DNA from 2 places in the Cobetia sp. genome. Region 2 is predicted to be linked to the other one. Evidence: predicted binding sites of a transcription regulator. Region 2 holds the regulator's gene; the other holds the start of a gene.

Region 1 (8,138 bases), on a different contig from region 2:
GGGATTTCACCAAGCGACGGCCAGCCGACTTCATCTGATATGTGATTTCCAGTCTTGCCACCGGCCCCGCAGGATTGCACCGGCGGGCTTCCCGAAGATCACCCGCGACACGCTCTGCCATTGCGGCTCACGAGGCAGAGTCTGACCGCTTTTGCTGCCACGAGGATTGCCCATGTCCGATACGTCATCTCCCGATCACTCGACATCCACTGCCTCAGATCCTGCGCCGAGCGAGGGCAGCGCCAGGCCACGCGCCAGAGTCTCTCTCGCCAAACGTCTCTCGCAAGCTGATTTCCAGGCGCACGCCACACGCCTGCTCGCCGAGATCTACCCACAGCGTCATGAAGAAGTCCTCAGACGCCTGGAGACGGTGCTGGATTTCCATCGCACGCGCCTCAACCCCCGCGTACCGGAAGGCGAGCCGCTCTGGAGCGAGCGCGACCAGTGGCTGATCACCTACGGCGACAGCCTGCAGCAGGAAGGCGAGGCGCCACTGGCGACCCTGCACGACTTCCTCGCCAGCCGACTGGACGACAGCCTGTCCGGTGTCCACGTGCTGCCCTTCTTTCCGTGGAGCAGCGATGACGGCTTCAGCGTCATCCACTATCGCGAGGTCAATCCGGTCCTCGGCGACTGGCAGGACATCCGGCGCCTGAGTGAGCAGCGCGACCTGATGGCAGACCTGGTCATCAATCACTGCTCGCGCGAGTCACTGTGGTTCGCCGATTATCTGGCCGGCGTGCAGCCCGGCCGCGACTACTTCATCGAGATGGACCCCGACACCGATGTCTCCGAGGTCGTGCGCCCGCGTCCATCTGCCCTGCTCACGCCGGTGCATACCCGTCGTGGCCTGCGCCATCTTTGGGCAACCTTCTCGGATGACCAGATCGACCTGAACTTCGCCAATCCCGATGTGCTGCTCGAGTTCATCGGCATCCTGCTTTACTACCTCGAGCAGGGCGCGGGCATCATCCGCCTCGATGCGGTGGCATTCCTGTGGAAACGCCAGGGCACCTCCTGCATCCACCTGCCGGAGACACACGCCGTGGTGCGCCTGCTGCGCGCCATCGTCGACCATCTGGCGCCGGGCAGCCTGTTGATCACCGAAACCAACGTGCCCCACGCCGAGAACATGTCCTACTTCGGGCTCGATCGCCTGTCACAGCACGACCTCACCGCCATCGAGGGCAGCGCCCAGGCCGATGAAGCGCACCTGATCTATCAGTTCACGCTGCCGCCGCTGACGCTGCACACCCTGACCTCCGGCGATGCCAGCGCCCTGACCCAGTGGGCCACCAGCCTGCCGTCCCTGCCTTCCGGCTGCAGCTACTTCAACTTCACCGCCAGTCACGACGGTATCGGCGTTCGCGCCCTTGAGGGCCTGCTGCCCGACCACGAGCGCGACACCCTGGTGCGGCTGGTGCATGACTTCGGTGGCTACGTCAGCATGCGCGCCAACCCCGGGCGCGCCGACACCCCCTATGAGCTCAACATCAGCTACTTCGATGCGCTCAAGGGCACGCGGCGCGGCCAGGACCCGTGGCAGATCGAGCGCTTCATCGCCAGTCAGACCCTGATGCTGAGCCTGCAGGGCATCCCGGGGCTGTACATCCACTCGCTGACCGCGACTCCCAACCACCAGGAAGGCGTCGAGCGCGATGGCCATCTGCGCGCCATCAACCGCCGCAAATGGCAGCGTGATGAACTGGAAGCGCTGCTGGCAAGCCCCAACACCGCGACCCATGAGGTCTTCCACGCCCTCAAGCGCCGCATGGCACTGCGCCGCAACGAACCCTGCTTCCACCCGGATGCCGACCAGAATGTCTTCGATGTCGGCCCGGATTTCTTCGTCTTCGAGCGCGTCACCCATGAAGGGCGACGCCTGCTGTTCGCCCTCAATGTCACCGATCAGCCGCGCGTACTGCCGCTGCCGGAAAGCTGGCAAGGCGTCGCGCTGACCGACCACCTGTGCCACGACAAGGCCTACGATCCCACCATGGCCCGCCGTCCCTATCAGGCGGCCTGGCTGATGGAGCAAACCGTGCGCCCGCCGGCCATCGAGGTCGTCTGACGCCCGCGTTTCTTCCTTCTGCCTACGACAACGGGGCTGCCAGTGGCAGCCCCGTTGTCGTAGGTCTTGCTGTTTCCCGCCGCGAGCCTTACTGGTTGTCCAGCTCCACCGCTTCGTGCATGCGCTCGAGCAGGTCCGGCACGGCTGACTGCACCCGGTTCCAGCTCGGGATGAAGGGCTTGTCGCGCGGATTGTCGAGGAAGGCGCTGCCGGCATCCATGATGTTGGCGGCGAACAGCTCCACCGCCGCTTCCTCACTGTGGCGGTCCACCGTCAGGCCATTCATGACGGCATCGTTGTAGTAGGTCTCGATCAGGTCCAGCGCGATACGGTAGTAGGTGGCCTTGATGGTGCGGAAGGTCTCGCCGTGCATCTCGACGCCCAGCGTGGCCAGCTTGCGATACATGGCCTTGGCGATGTCCAAACTCATGCGATTCAAACCGCCCAGCGCATCTTCCTCGGACAGCGGCTGGTGCTTGTGATCGTAGGCATCGGCGATGTCCACCTGACACAGACGCTTGGTGGAGTAGTTGCGATGGACCTCGGACAGCACGCCGATCTCCAGCCCCCAGTCACTGGGAATGCGGATGTCCGCCAGCACGTCGGTGCGCATCGAGAATTCGCCGGACAGCGGATAACGATAGCTGTCGAGATAATCCAGGTACGGCAGCGGGCCATAGACCTTCTTGAGCGCACGGATCAACGGCGTGACCATCAGGCGTGCCACGCGGCCGTTCAGCTTGCCCTGGGCGATGCGCGAGTAGTAGCCCTTGCAGAACTCGTAGTTGAACTGCGGATGGGCCACCGGGTAGATCAGGCGCGCCAACAGGCCGCGGTCATAGGTGACGATATCGCAGTCATGCAGTGCCACCGCCTCGGCGATGCCCGAGGCCTGGACGTAGCCTGAGCAGTACCAGACATTGCGCCCCTTGCCGGCTTCCATCGGCGCCAGGCCATGCTCGGTCAGCTCCTCATCCAGCGCCCGCAGACGCGGGCCGTCGTTCCACAGGATGCGGTGATGCTGCGGCAGATGTGAGAAGAACTCCTTGGCATGCTCGAACTGGTCACGGTCGGCGCGGTCCAGCCCGATCACGATCTCGCTGAGGTAGGGCACCTGCGCCAGCTCCTCGACGATATGCTTGAGCGCCGGGCCTTCCAGCTCGGAATACAGCGACGGCAGAATCAGGCTCATCGGTCGCTTGCGGGAGAAGCGCATCAGGTCCGCTTCGAGATCTTCCACCGGACGATCGGTCAGGTTATGGAAGTTGGTGATGATGCCATTCTGGTAAAAATCGCTCATGTCAGCTCCTTGTCATGCCGAAGACACGCATCAGGCAGGCGTCAGGCGCCCAGACCTCTGGATGTCCATTCTTCCGGCTGGCCATTGGCCAGCCAGTGACGCAATCCCTCGACCCATCCCTGCGGTCCGGGGAGATTGGCGCGAAAACAGCGGCGCTCATCCGCCAGTAGCGGATAATCGGCAAGCTCCCGATCACGCTGAGAGGTATCACCGACGCCGGGGATCAGCACAGCGTTGTCGACCGCGGCCAGCAGTGGCAGGTCATTGGCGCCATCGCCGAAGCCCAGCGTCCAGGGGCGCACCCGCTCGTAGAGCCGGTAGCGGGCGATCAGATAGCGCGCTGCCACGCCCTTGTCGCTGTCCCCGGTCACGTGATGGAAGCGCCCACCACGTGTCAGCTTGAGGCCATGGCTGGCCAGACGCGTGCGAAAGTCCTCGAGACGCTCCGGCGCGTCACGCCACACCAGCGGTTCACTGGCATCACGCTGTCCCGCCAGGGCCGCGTCGCCCTCCCCCAGCCCCGTCAGCTCGCTGATTCTCGCCACCGACATCGAGGCAAAGCCCTCGAAGGCGAACTCCCCGCTCAGCTCCTCCAGCACCGCGAGAATCCTGTCGCGGGGCATCGCCACCGCGATACGACACAGGCCGTGTGCGTCCGGGGCGCTGGCCTCTTCCAGCGGGTAGGCACTCAGCCAATCGGCCGGCAACGCCACCACGCCGCCGTTTTCGGCGATCCACGGCTGGCCCGCCAAGCCCAGCGAGTCCATCAGCGGCGCCAGTTCGGCCGCCGTCTTGGAGGTGTTGGGGACGATCCAGGCACCGCGCGCGCGCAGGCGGGTCAGCCAGCTGCGCGCCGCCCCAGGCGAGTAATCGTGGTGATCCAGCAGCGAGCCATCCAGATCGGTCAGCAACAACAGCGGTGCTTGAGTCTCTGACATGTGAACTCTCCTCGTGAAGTGCTGCAGCGTGTCGGGGGTCACCTCGACAGGATCTCGTGGCACCGGACAGGCATTGCAAGAGCATTGCAGGGAATGTGCCAAGATGGTGCAGCTGCCATGACAGCCTGCCCCTTCTCACCGTGGCTGTGTTTGTGCGTCCGCTCATTTGCACCATAAAAGAGCACAAAGCCTGCCATGCATGCCCCCTCGCCACACGACGGCGCAAATCTTTCGTCACCAACGACGACGCCCTCGCATCTGCGAGGGCGTCGAGTCTACGGCTAAGTCTGTTGAGACTAGACCAGCCACAGCGACAGTTGCGGCCACAGCAGCAACATCGCCAGCACGCACAGCTGGATGGCGATGAACGGCAGCAGCGAGACGAAGATATCCTTGAGACTGATGCCTTCCGGTGCCACGCCTTTCAGATAGAAGGCGGCAGGCCCGAAGGGTGGCGACAGGAAGGACACCTGCATGTTGACCGCGAACAGCACACCGAACCATACCGGGTCGTAGCCGAGCTGCACGATGATCGGCACGAAGATCGGCAGGGTCAGCATCGCGATGCCGATCCAGTCGAGGAACAGCCCCAGCAGCAGCAGGATCGCCATCATCACCATGATGATCGCCAGCGGCGGGATATCCAGGCCGAGAATCATGCTCGACACGAAGCGGTTGCCGCCCATCAGGTTGTAGACCCCGACCAGTGCCGCCGCGCCGATACCGATCCAGATGATCATGCCGCAGGTGTTCATGGTCTGGGACAGCGCACGCTGCATCAGGGTGATGGAGAACTCGCCGCGCAGCATCACCGCCACCAGCACGCCGAAGCTGCCCATCGCCGCGGCTTCGGTCACCGAGGCCACGCCACCGTAGATGGAGCCCAGCACCAGCCCCGCGATGACCGCCGGCACGCCGATGGCCTTGAGCAGCTCACGCTTGCTCTGGAAGCTGGCGCGGCGCTCCTCCTCGGGCATCACCGGCCCCAGTGAAGGGTTGCGCAGACAGCGGATCAGCACGTAGATGATGTAGCTTGCCATCAGCACGATGGCCGGGGTGATCGCCGCGGTGAACAGGTCCGCGATCGACTGGTTGGCGATCAGGCCATAGATGATCAGCACGATGGAGGGCGGCATCATGGTGCCCAGCGAGCCGCCGGCACACACCACGCCGATGGCGATGTGCTTGTCATAGCCGAGCCTGAGCATCTGCGGCAGTGCCAGAATCCCCAGCAGCACGATCTCGCCGCCGATGATGCCGGACATCGCGGCGAGGAAGAACGCCACCACGATGGTCTGGATCGCCACGCCGCCGGGCAGTCGCCCTGCCATCACGCGCATGGCATTGAACAGGTCCTTGGCGATCCCCGAGCGATCCAGCAGCGAGGCCATCAACACGAACATCGGCACCGCCACCAGCGAATACTCGGTGACGAAGCCATAGACACGACTGGTGACCAGCGGCAGCGCCATCGGGCCGAACCAGCCGAAGGTGTAGGCCAGCGCGACCAGGCCGGTGACGAAGGCCAGCGGCAGGCCGGTGACCAGCAGCGCGAAGATGCCGCCGACCAGCAGCATCGTAGCCGTTGCGATATCCATCAGCGCGGCTCCTTGTGGTCAGCTGTGGCGTCGGGAGCGGCATCGGAAGTGGCGTCGGATGCGCCACTTCCCTCACTGCCGCCCTCGGGCGGACGGGGCGAGAAGAATGTCTGGTAGAGATGCCACAGCGCCTGCAGGGTCATCACCGCCAGCGCGAACAGGATCACGCCCTTGGTCAGCGCCGGAAACGGCGGATTCCATGAGGTGCCGGAACGCTCCAGCTGCCACTCGCCCAGCGGACTGTGCGAGGCACGCCAGAACATCACCCAGCCCGCATAGCTCATCGCCAGACAGAAGACGAACGTCATCACGTCATTGAAACAGTCCAGCACGTAGCGAAAGCGCGTGCCGACCAGGTCGTAGAGCACACGCACGCGAATATGGCGATTGTTGGCCAGGGCCGCCGGGCCGCCCAGCGCGAAGCTGGTCGCGACCAGGAAGATCACCGTCTCGTGCACCCAGGAGGTCGGCGAATCGAGGCCGTAGCGCATCACCACCTCGAACACGCTGATCGCCATCGCCAGCAATACCAGCCACGCCGCGGCGCGCGTGCCCTTGCCCACCAGGCGGTCCAGCGGCGTCCGCGTGCCCAGATTCGGGTCGTGGTCATCCGACGCCTCGGGTAGCCCCGGCGACGCCACATCATGTTCTGCCATATCGAATTCCTTGCTGACTCGCTGCCTCAAGGAGAATCGGCGCGCCCAGTGAGCACGCCGACCTTGATCTCCCGCGTCTTTATCGTTCTGCGATCGTGTGGCCAAAAGCGTGGTTAGCTGATGCCTCTTGCCACACGGCGGCTGGCGCCCATCCCGCGCGCCAGCGGGCTCACATCAGGTTGCGGTCGGTCAGGAAGCTGACCACGGACTCGTAGACCTTGCCGGTCAGCTCATTCTTCTCGGCCCACACCTTCCACTCCTGCTGCGCGATGCGACGGAACTTGGCGCGCTCCTCCGGCGCCATGTCGATCACCTCAATATCCGGATTGGCACGCGCCGCGCTCACCGCCTTGATGTCACGCGCCTTGAGGGTGAAGACCATGTCGTAGGCCATCGCATCGGTGGCGCTCTCCATGATCGCCTTGAGATCCGCCGGCAGGCCGTCCCAGATGCCCTTGTTCATCGACACCGCCACCATCGGCAGGGAGTGGAAGCCCGGGTAGGACGGGTACTTGGCGAAGCTGTGCAGGCCCTGGTCATCATTGGTGGCGAAGACGGTGTAATCCGCCGCGTCGATCACGCCCTTCTCCAGGCCGGTGTAGACCTCGGAGCCCGGCAGGTTGACGGGCGCCGCGCCGGCCTTCTGGAAGATGTTGTAGACCATGCCTTCCGGCGCACGCACCTTGAGGCCCTTGAGGTCATCGACGGTGCGCACCGGCTTCTTGGAGACGAAGGACTCAAGCCCGGTGGCGCCCGCGCCGATCAGATGCACGCCGTAGGGCTCGACCAGCTCGTTGTAGAGCTCCTCACCGCCGCCGTGCTGCATGTACTCGAGATATTCCAGCGGGTCACCCCAGGCGCCCACCAGGTTGCCCAGCATGCCGAAGGCCGGATTCTGGCCCGAGAAGTAGGACGGATCGGTCAGGTGGCCCTGCAGGATGCCGGCGCTGACGGCGTCCAGCGTCTGGTTGGCCTGCACCACGGCATTGACCGGCAGGATCTCGATGGCGATGCGGCCATCCGACATGGTCTTGATGCTGTCGGCCCAGGCCTTCTTGACCTCGAACTGCGGCTCCCCGGCCGTCTCGGAGGTCTGGAAGGTCCATTCATACTCGGCGGCCCAGCTCGGTGTGGCGATCAGCGTGGCGGCCACGGCGGTGGACAGAGCCAGCGCCTTGAGCGTGACACGGGCGGGAGCGGCAGTGGTGAGCGGCGAGGTAGTGGTGAGCGGCGAGATAGTGGAACGCGGCATGGTGAAACTCCTGGCTTGTTGTTATGACGTTCTAGGGTCAGTGGAAGACGTGCTGGCACTCCCCGGCGTGGCGAAACGCCGCGAGGTGCCGTTCACTCGCTTGATAGCGGTGCAGACAGGCTGGGCAGCTGGCCGAAGCGGCGCAGCAGCTCCAGCGGTTCCTGGGCGCGCCCGGCGGGATGGCTGCCTTCAGAGGCCGCAGGCATGGCAAGCCCGAGGTCCTGACCGGTGCGGTCCAGCACATGCAGGGTCGCGGCGTGGGCGGCATCGGGCTGGCGCAGACGAATCGCCTCCATCACCGCGCGATGGCGGCCGAGGCTGTC
Region 2 (7,030 bases):
CTGTCTCTGTTCGACGGCAGATCGTCCCGGCAAGACGCTACCGCTCAACGCCCATCAGCGCCGTTCACAGGACAGCGTCAAGCATGCACGGAGTGCGAGGAGAAAGACCATGAGCGACACGAATTCCCTGAGCGAAGAATATCCGCAGGACATCATCGACCGCGCACGCCGCGTGCGTCTGCTGGCTCTGGATGTCGACGGCGTGCTCACCGACAACCGTCTGCACTACGATGCCAATGGCGTCGAGACCAAGTCCTTCCACGTCCAGGATGGCCATGGCCTCAAGCTGGTGCTGCGCAGTGGCGTTCGCGTTGCGCTGATCACCGGCCGCAGCTCGCCGATGGTCGAGCGTCGCGCCAAGGAACTGGGCATTCAGGATGTCATCCAGGGCCGTGAAGACAAGCTGGTCGCGCTGACCGACCTGTGCCGCGAGCACGGGATCGAGCTGGAAGAAGTCGCCTATTGCGGCGATGACCTGCCGGACCGCGAAGCCATTCGTCGTGTCGGTCTCGGCGTCAGCGTGCCCAACGCCATGGCCTACGTGATGAGCGAGGCCAACTGGGTCACCTCACGCCAGGGCGGCGATGGCGCCGTGCGCGAGCTCTGTGATCTGCTGCTCAAGGCCCAGGGCCACTGGGCCTCGGTGCTGGATACCTACCTGCAGGAGTCGCGCCCCTGATGTTACGTCTGTCCCGCCCTTCTCCGCGCCTCTGGCTGATGCTGCTGTTGCTGCTCGTCGGTGGCGTGCTGGCGCTGATCGAGCAGCGCAACAGCCTGGAATCGACCGTCAATGTCGAGGTCGACAGCAGTGAGCCGGATTACTATCTCGACGGGGCAGACATGACACGCTTCGATGCGCGCGGCGTGGCGATCCAGTCCATGACCTCGCCGCATATCGAGCACACGCCAGGCGATGACGTGACCCGGGCGCAGACCCCGAAGATTCGCACCAACGACAGTGAAGACCGCCGCTGGTATGCCACGGGAGACAGTGGCGTGTTGAGCGCCGGCGGCGACACCTTCACCCTCGAGGGCAATGCCAGACTGCGCCAGCCCGATGACCGGTGGACCCTCGATACCGATGTCCTGCACTACAGCCGTGATCAGAATCGCGCCTGGAGTGACGTGCCGGTCGTGATCACCCAGAATGGCCAGCATGTCGAAAGCGACAGCTTCAGCGCCGACCTCTCCCGGGATTCCGCCGTGCTGCAGGGCCGTGTTCGCAGCGTCCTGCAACCCGGCACAGGCCAGAGCGAGGCCAGCAAGGAAGCCGAGCGCATCGACTCGGGCACCGACAACACCACCCCCGATGATGGGCGCGTCAACAGCACCTTCGAGGCAGCGCCTGCCAGCGGTGAATGAATCCGCCGGGCTGGCCTTCACGCCATGACCCGCGCCGCACCACCTTCTTCTCTGCCGCTCGATGGCATCATTGCTCGGGCGGCGACCCCGTCATGCCAAGGAGCCACCATGACTTCCACGACTCGCAAGCCCTTGACGGCCTGTCGCCAGACCCTCAACAGCGGTGTCATGGCGCTCTGCCTGGCACTGGGCATGTCCACCTTCGCCCCGGCCGCCATGGCGCTGGACAGCGATGCCAGCCAGCCGATCAACATCGCCGCGGACGCCCTGTCGCTCGATGACAAGGCCGGTACCGCCACCTACACCGGCCAGGTGGAAATGCGCCAGGGCAGCATGAAACTCGATGCCAGCCGCGTCGATATCAGCCGCGCCGGCAGCGGCGAGATCTCGCTGGTCAAGGCCACCGGCAAGCGTGCCTACCTGGAACAGCAACCCGCGCCCGACGAGAAGCTGGTCAAGGGCTGGGCCGACACCATCCGCTACCATGCGCTGGAGCGCCGCGTGGAGCTGGTCGGCAATGCGCGTCTCGAGAAAGGCGATGACACCTTCGAAGGCGGCTACGTGGAGTACTTCCTCGACAAGCGCCAGGTGAACGCCAACAACAGCAAGACGGCACAGCAGACCGAAGGCGGTCGCGTGCACATGACTCTGACGCCGCGCGGCGCCAATGCCAGCAAGGAAAACTGAGTCATGACTGCTGCTACTCCGCGTACGCTGAGCGCTCGCCATCTGGCCAAGGCCTACAAGGGCCGCAAGGTGGTCAAGGACATCTCGCTGGAGATCCGCCAGGGCGACATCGTCGGCCTGCTGGGCCCCAACGGCGCCGGCAAGACGACCTCGTTCTACATGATCGTCGGGCTGGTGCGCGCCGATGCCGGCAACGTCTCCATCGATGACAAGGACCTCTCCGCTGCCGCCATGCATCAGCGTGCACGCGCCGGCATCGGCTATCTGCCGCAGGAGGCGTCGATCTTCCGCAAGCTGTCGGTGGCCGACAACATCATGGCGATTCTGGAGACCCGCAAGGACCTGGATCGCAATGGCCGCAAGGCACGCCTTGAAGAGTTGCTCGAGGAATTCAGCATCACGCACATCCGCGCCAGCACCGGTATGAGCCTCTCCGGCGGTGAGCGTCGTCGGGTCGAGATCGCCCGTGCACTGGCCACCGAGCCGGATTTCGTGCTGCTCGATGAGCCCTTTGCCGGCGTCGACCCCATCTCGGTGGGCGAGATCAAGAGCATCGTGCGTCAACTGCGCGACCGTGGCATCGGCGTGCTGATCACCGACCACAACGTGCGCGAGACACTCGATATCTGTGACACCGCCTATATCGTCGGCGATGGCCAGATCATCGCCCACGGTGATGCGGACTCCATCCTGGCCAACCAGCAGGTGCGCGACGTCTACCTGGGCCACGAGTTCACGCTCTAGGGTCAGCGGCTGCGCTGAGTCCTCGCGAGGCGAAAGCTTCGAAAGCCGCTGCGTGATTTTATCGCGTAGCGGCTTTTTCATGTCTGACATCAGACGCATGCATGACGTCCATACCACCTTGGTGGAAACATGGCATGCAAGTTGCTTGAATATTCACGACAACCACTTGTCAGTGCCCCGAGTCACGGTATAGCGTAGTAAGCACGTTCCTTTGCCGTGAATTGACTGACTCCATGAAACCCACCCTGCAACTCCGCCTCGGCACCTCGCTGACCATGACGCCGCAGCTCCAGCAAGCGATCCAGCTGCTGCAGCTGTCGACGCTCGACCTGCGTCAGGAGATTCAGCAAGCCCTCGAGTCCAACCCCATGTTGGAGCTCGACGAGGACTACGAGTCGCTGGATGTCGTCGAGACACAGGATTCGAGCGAGATCTCCACTGCCGACTCCTCGAGCGAGATTCCCGAGGAATACCCCCTCGACAGTGACTGGTCGGACCTCTACCAGGACCACGCCGGTAGCCTGACCAGCTCCGGCAGTGGCAGCGGGAGTGAAGAAGGGCCGGACTTCGATCGCAATACCAGCGTCGAGAGCCTGCAGGACCACCTGCGCTGGCAGCTGGCGATGACCGACCTCGATGGCCGTGAACGCCAGATGGCGGAGAGCCTGATCGATGCCGTCGACGGTGCCGGTTATCTGAGCCTGTCACTCGACGAGCTGGTCGATGGCCTGCGCGGCCAGGGCCTGCCCGGCCTCAAGGCCTCCGAACTCGAGCAGGTATTGCTGCGTCTGCAGCAGTTCGACCCGACCGGCGTCTTCGCTCGTGACCTGCGCGAATGCCTGCTGCTGCAACTGGCGCTGCTGCCGGATGATCTGCCGCTGCTGGCGCAGGCGCGCCGCCTGGTACGTCAATTCCTCGAGGCACTGGGCAACGATGACCGCAAGCTGCTCAAGCGCCGCCTGAGCCTTGACGATGACGAGCTGGACCACGTCATCCGCCTGGTGCGCGCGCTCGACCCGCGTCCGGCATCCGCCTGGGGCGAGCCCGCCAGCGATTACGTGATCCCTGATCTGCTGGTGCGCCATACCCGCCATGGCTGGCAGGTCGAGCTCAATCCGGAAGCGCTGCCCAAGCTGCGCATCCAGCCGGAATACGCCGCGCTGATCAAGCGTGCCGACAAGTCCGCCGACAACACCTTCCTCAAGGACAACCTGCAGGAAGCCCGCTGGCTGATGAAGAGCCTGTCATCGCGCAATGACACCCTGCTCAAGGTCGGCCGCGAGATCATGGCGCGCCAGATCGACTTCCTCGAGCAAGGCGAGGAAGGCATGAAGCCGCTGATTCTGGCCAACATCGCCGAAGTGGTCGAGATGCACGAATCGACCATCTCGCGGGTCACGACCCAGAAGTACATCCACACCCCGCGCGGCGTCTTCGAGCTCAAGTTCTTCTTCTCGAGCCAGGTCGGTGGCAGCGGCAGTGGCGACGCCCACTCAAGCACCGCCATTCGTGCCCGCATCCGCAAGCTGATCGCGGAAGAGCCGGCCCGCAAGCCTCTCTCCGACTCACGGCTGGTCGATCTGCTCGCCAGCGATGGCATCGAGGTCGCACGCCGTACCGTGGCCAAGTATCGCGAAGCGATGGGCATCCCCTCCTCCAGCGAGCGCAAGCGTCTGGCCTGACGCGTCACCTGCGGCTGCCATGCCCTGCTCTCACCTCCACAATGGCAGCCGTCTCCAACCTCAAGCGCTGGATTTTCCGCTCATCAGCCTCTGACTTCGCGGGTAGCGGTACGCCTGTCGCGCGCTCTGTCACCCCAACAACCGCTCGCCAATTGCCCGTCATGAGCCATGACGGCGCGCAGGATGATGGCGAAAATCCGTCATTCCGGTAGTGTCATTCACCGTCAATCGCATGTTTTTAAAGTCACTTTTGCGCGTATTGCACCTGGATGACACCCGAAGAACCTCCCGGAACGCCGCTTGCTCCACGCAATCGAAGCGCCTGAAAGGCGACGTACATGCAGGGATTGGCGACGAAAACCCGCCTTCTTGCGCGTCTTTCACGCACCACCCACCAGACGTGCCCTTGAAGTCCACTCCGATACCCCTCACTGAGTTGAAGACAAGCACTGAGCCACGATGCAGCGCAGCGTTGATCTTTGCGCAAAGCTTGGGCATTGTCGGTACAGACGCTCACGACATCTGACGCCACTGGCAAGGGTGCGAAAACATCGCCAGACGGTGGCCGTCAAGCCTGTTGCAGAGCGTCCGATCAGGGTTTGCTCGTAGTCAAAAAGGGTTACAATTGAATGGCAACCCGCTGGATAAAGGAGCGTGTCCATGCAAGTGAATATCACCGGGCATCATGTGGAACTTACCGATCCTCTCCGCGATTACGTCAACGAGAAGCTCGCTCGCCTCGAACGGCATTACGACAACATCACCAATGTTCAGGTGACACTGTCGATCGAGAAGGAGCGCCAGCAGGCTGCCTGCACCTTGCACGCGGCAGGCGCTGACCTCCACGCCCTGGCAGAAGACCCCAACATGTACGCTGCCATCGACGCGCTCGCCGACAAGCTGGATCGCCAGCTGGTCAAACACAAGGAAAAGTCCCAGGCTCGCTCTCAGGGCACCGGGACCCGTTGACCTTCAGCCATGACACTTGATCAGATCCTTCCCCCCGAGCGCACGCTGTACGGTGTCCCCGGGGGGAGCAAGAAGCGGGTGCTTGAATTCTTCAGCACCTTCATCGCACAGAACATTCCCAGCCTGGATAGCCAGGAAGTCTTCTCGCGCCTGATCGGGCGCGAGAGACTGGGGTCGACCGGCATTGGCCACGGTGTGGCCGTGCCCCATGCACGCAGCCCGCATTGCAAGACGCCAATCGCTGCGTTTCTGAAGCTCGGTGAACCCATCGACTTCGATGCCATCGACGGAGAACCCATCGATCTGCTGTTCGTGCTGCTGGTGCCTGAGGAAGCGGATGAGACCCATCTGACGCTGCTCGGGCAGGTCGCGGAATTGCTCAATTCCCCGACCAATCGCTCGGCCCTGCGCCAGGCAGACAGCCAGCGTGCACTCTTTGAGGCATTGACCCAAGCCATCGCCGAATTACCGGCGCGCTGAATGACAGGCCCGGACATCGTCCGGGCTTTCGTCTTGCTGGCCTCCCATCGGCCGACGTACAGCGCACTGATAGCGGGCAGCCTTCTGCCCCACCCCTGCATTCTTTCGACGTTGACCTCGCCCTTGGAGAGCACTTCATGAAGATCGTGATCATCAGCGGCCGCTCCGGCTCCGGGAAATCCATCGCTCTCCAGGCGCTGGAAGACATTGGCTACTATGCCATCGACAATCTGCCCGGCATGCTGCTGGCGCCACTGGTCGATCAGCTCGAAAAGGACAGCCCGGCGCGCCGGCGCATCGCGGTCTCCATCGATGCCCGCAATCTGCCGGAAGCCTTGACCCGCTTCCCCGAATTGCTCGACAACGTCCGCCAGAGCGGCATGGACGTGCAGGTCGTCTACCTGACCACCGATTCGCGAGTGCTGCTGGAACGCTACTCGGCGACCCGTCGTCGTCACCCTCTGACGCGCGACAACGACCACACCTTGGCCGAGGCCATCGAGATCGAGCAGAAGACGCTCGCTCCCATCCGCCAGAAGGCCGATCTGGTCATCGACTCGACCAACCTGAGCGTGCATGACCTGCGCTCGCGCATCACCGAGCAAGTCGCCCAGCACAGCTCCCGCCACCTGACGCTGACCTTTGAATCCTTCGGCTTCAAGCATGGCGTGCCGACCGACGCCGACATGGTGTTCGATGCCCGCTGCCTGCCCAACCCGTACTGGGACATCAATCTGCGCGGCGATACCGGTCGCGACGACAGCGTGGCCGAATTCCTGCAGCGCTACCCCACCGTCCAGGCGATGCATGACGATATCGCCGGCTGGCTGGAACGCTGGCTGCCCGCCTATCAGGACAGCAACCGCAGCTACCTGACGGTGTCCGTGGGCTGCACCGGCGGCCAGCATCGCAGCGTCTACCTGTGCGAGCAGCTGGCGAGCTACTTTGCCGAGCGCCTGCCTGAGGTACGCCTGCGTCACCGCGAGCTGGGCATTCATACCGCGCTGAGCAACGCGGGTGAGGCAAGCGATCAGCAAGAGCATCAGCAGGAGCATCGCGATGGCCTCTCGTGAGCTGACGCTGACCAACCGCCGCGGGCTGCACGC

Evidence for each region. The regulator sigma-54, encoded in region 2, starts transcription at its own class of promoters, with help from an activator protein. The targets are predictions, from matches to a motif close to TGGCACNNNNNTTGCTNT.
Region 1: a site for sigma-54 is predicted at 4,393-4,410, ahead of AC4FAH_RS02780 (HAD-IIB family hydrolase). Genes of this name have one in related genera too.

The regions. Positions count from the first base shown of each region.
Region 1 is NZ_CFDJES010000013.1:13,805-21,942, forward strand. It holds gene AC4FAH_RS02770 (sugar phosphorylase) at 173-2,071, shown strand; gene AC4FAH_RS02775 (glycosyltransferase family protein) at 2,160-3,371, opposite strand; gene AC4FAH_RS02780 (HAD-IIB family hydrolase) at 3,413-4,309, opposite strand; gene AC4FAH_RS02785 (TRAP transporter large permease) at 4,606-5,907, opposite strand; gene AC4FAH_RS02790 (TRAP transporter small permease subunit) at 5,907-6,563, opposite strand; gene AC4FAH_RS02795 (TRAP transporter substrate-binding protein) at 6,733-7,815, opposite strand; partial or broken gene AC4FAH_RS02800 (FadR/GntR family transcriptional regulator) at 7,908-8,138, opposite strand, start outside.
Region 2 is NZ_CFDJES010000039.1:154-7,183, reverse strand. It holds gene AC4FAH_RS05925 (KdsC family phosphatase) at 110-679, shown strand; gene lptC (LPS export ABC transporter periplasmic protein LptC) at 679-1,362, shown strand; gene lptA (lipopolysaccharide transport periplasmic protein LptA) at 1,471-2,049, shown strand; gene lptB (LPS export ABC transporter ATP-binding protein) at 2,053-2,793, shown strand; gene AC4FAH_RS05905 (RNA polymerase factor sigma-54) at 3,027-4,475, shown strand; gene hpf (ribosome hibernation-promoting factor, HPF/YfiA family) at 5,136-5,444, shown strand; gene AC4FAH_RS05895 (PTS sugar transporter subunit IIA) at 5,454-5,924, shown strand; gene rapZ (RNase adapter RapZ) at 6,062-6,997, shown strand; partial or broken gene AC4FAH_RS05885 (HPr family phosphocarrier protein) at 6,984-7,030, shown strand, end outside.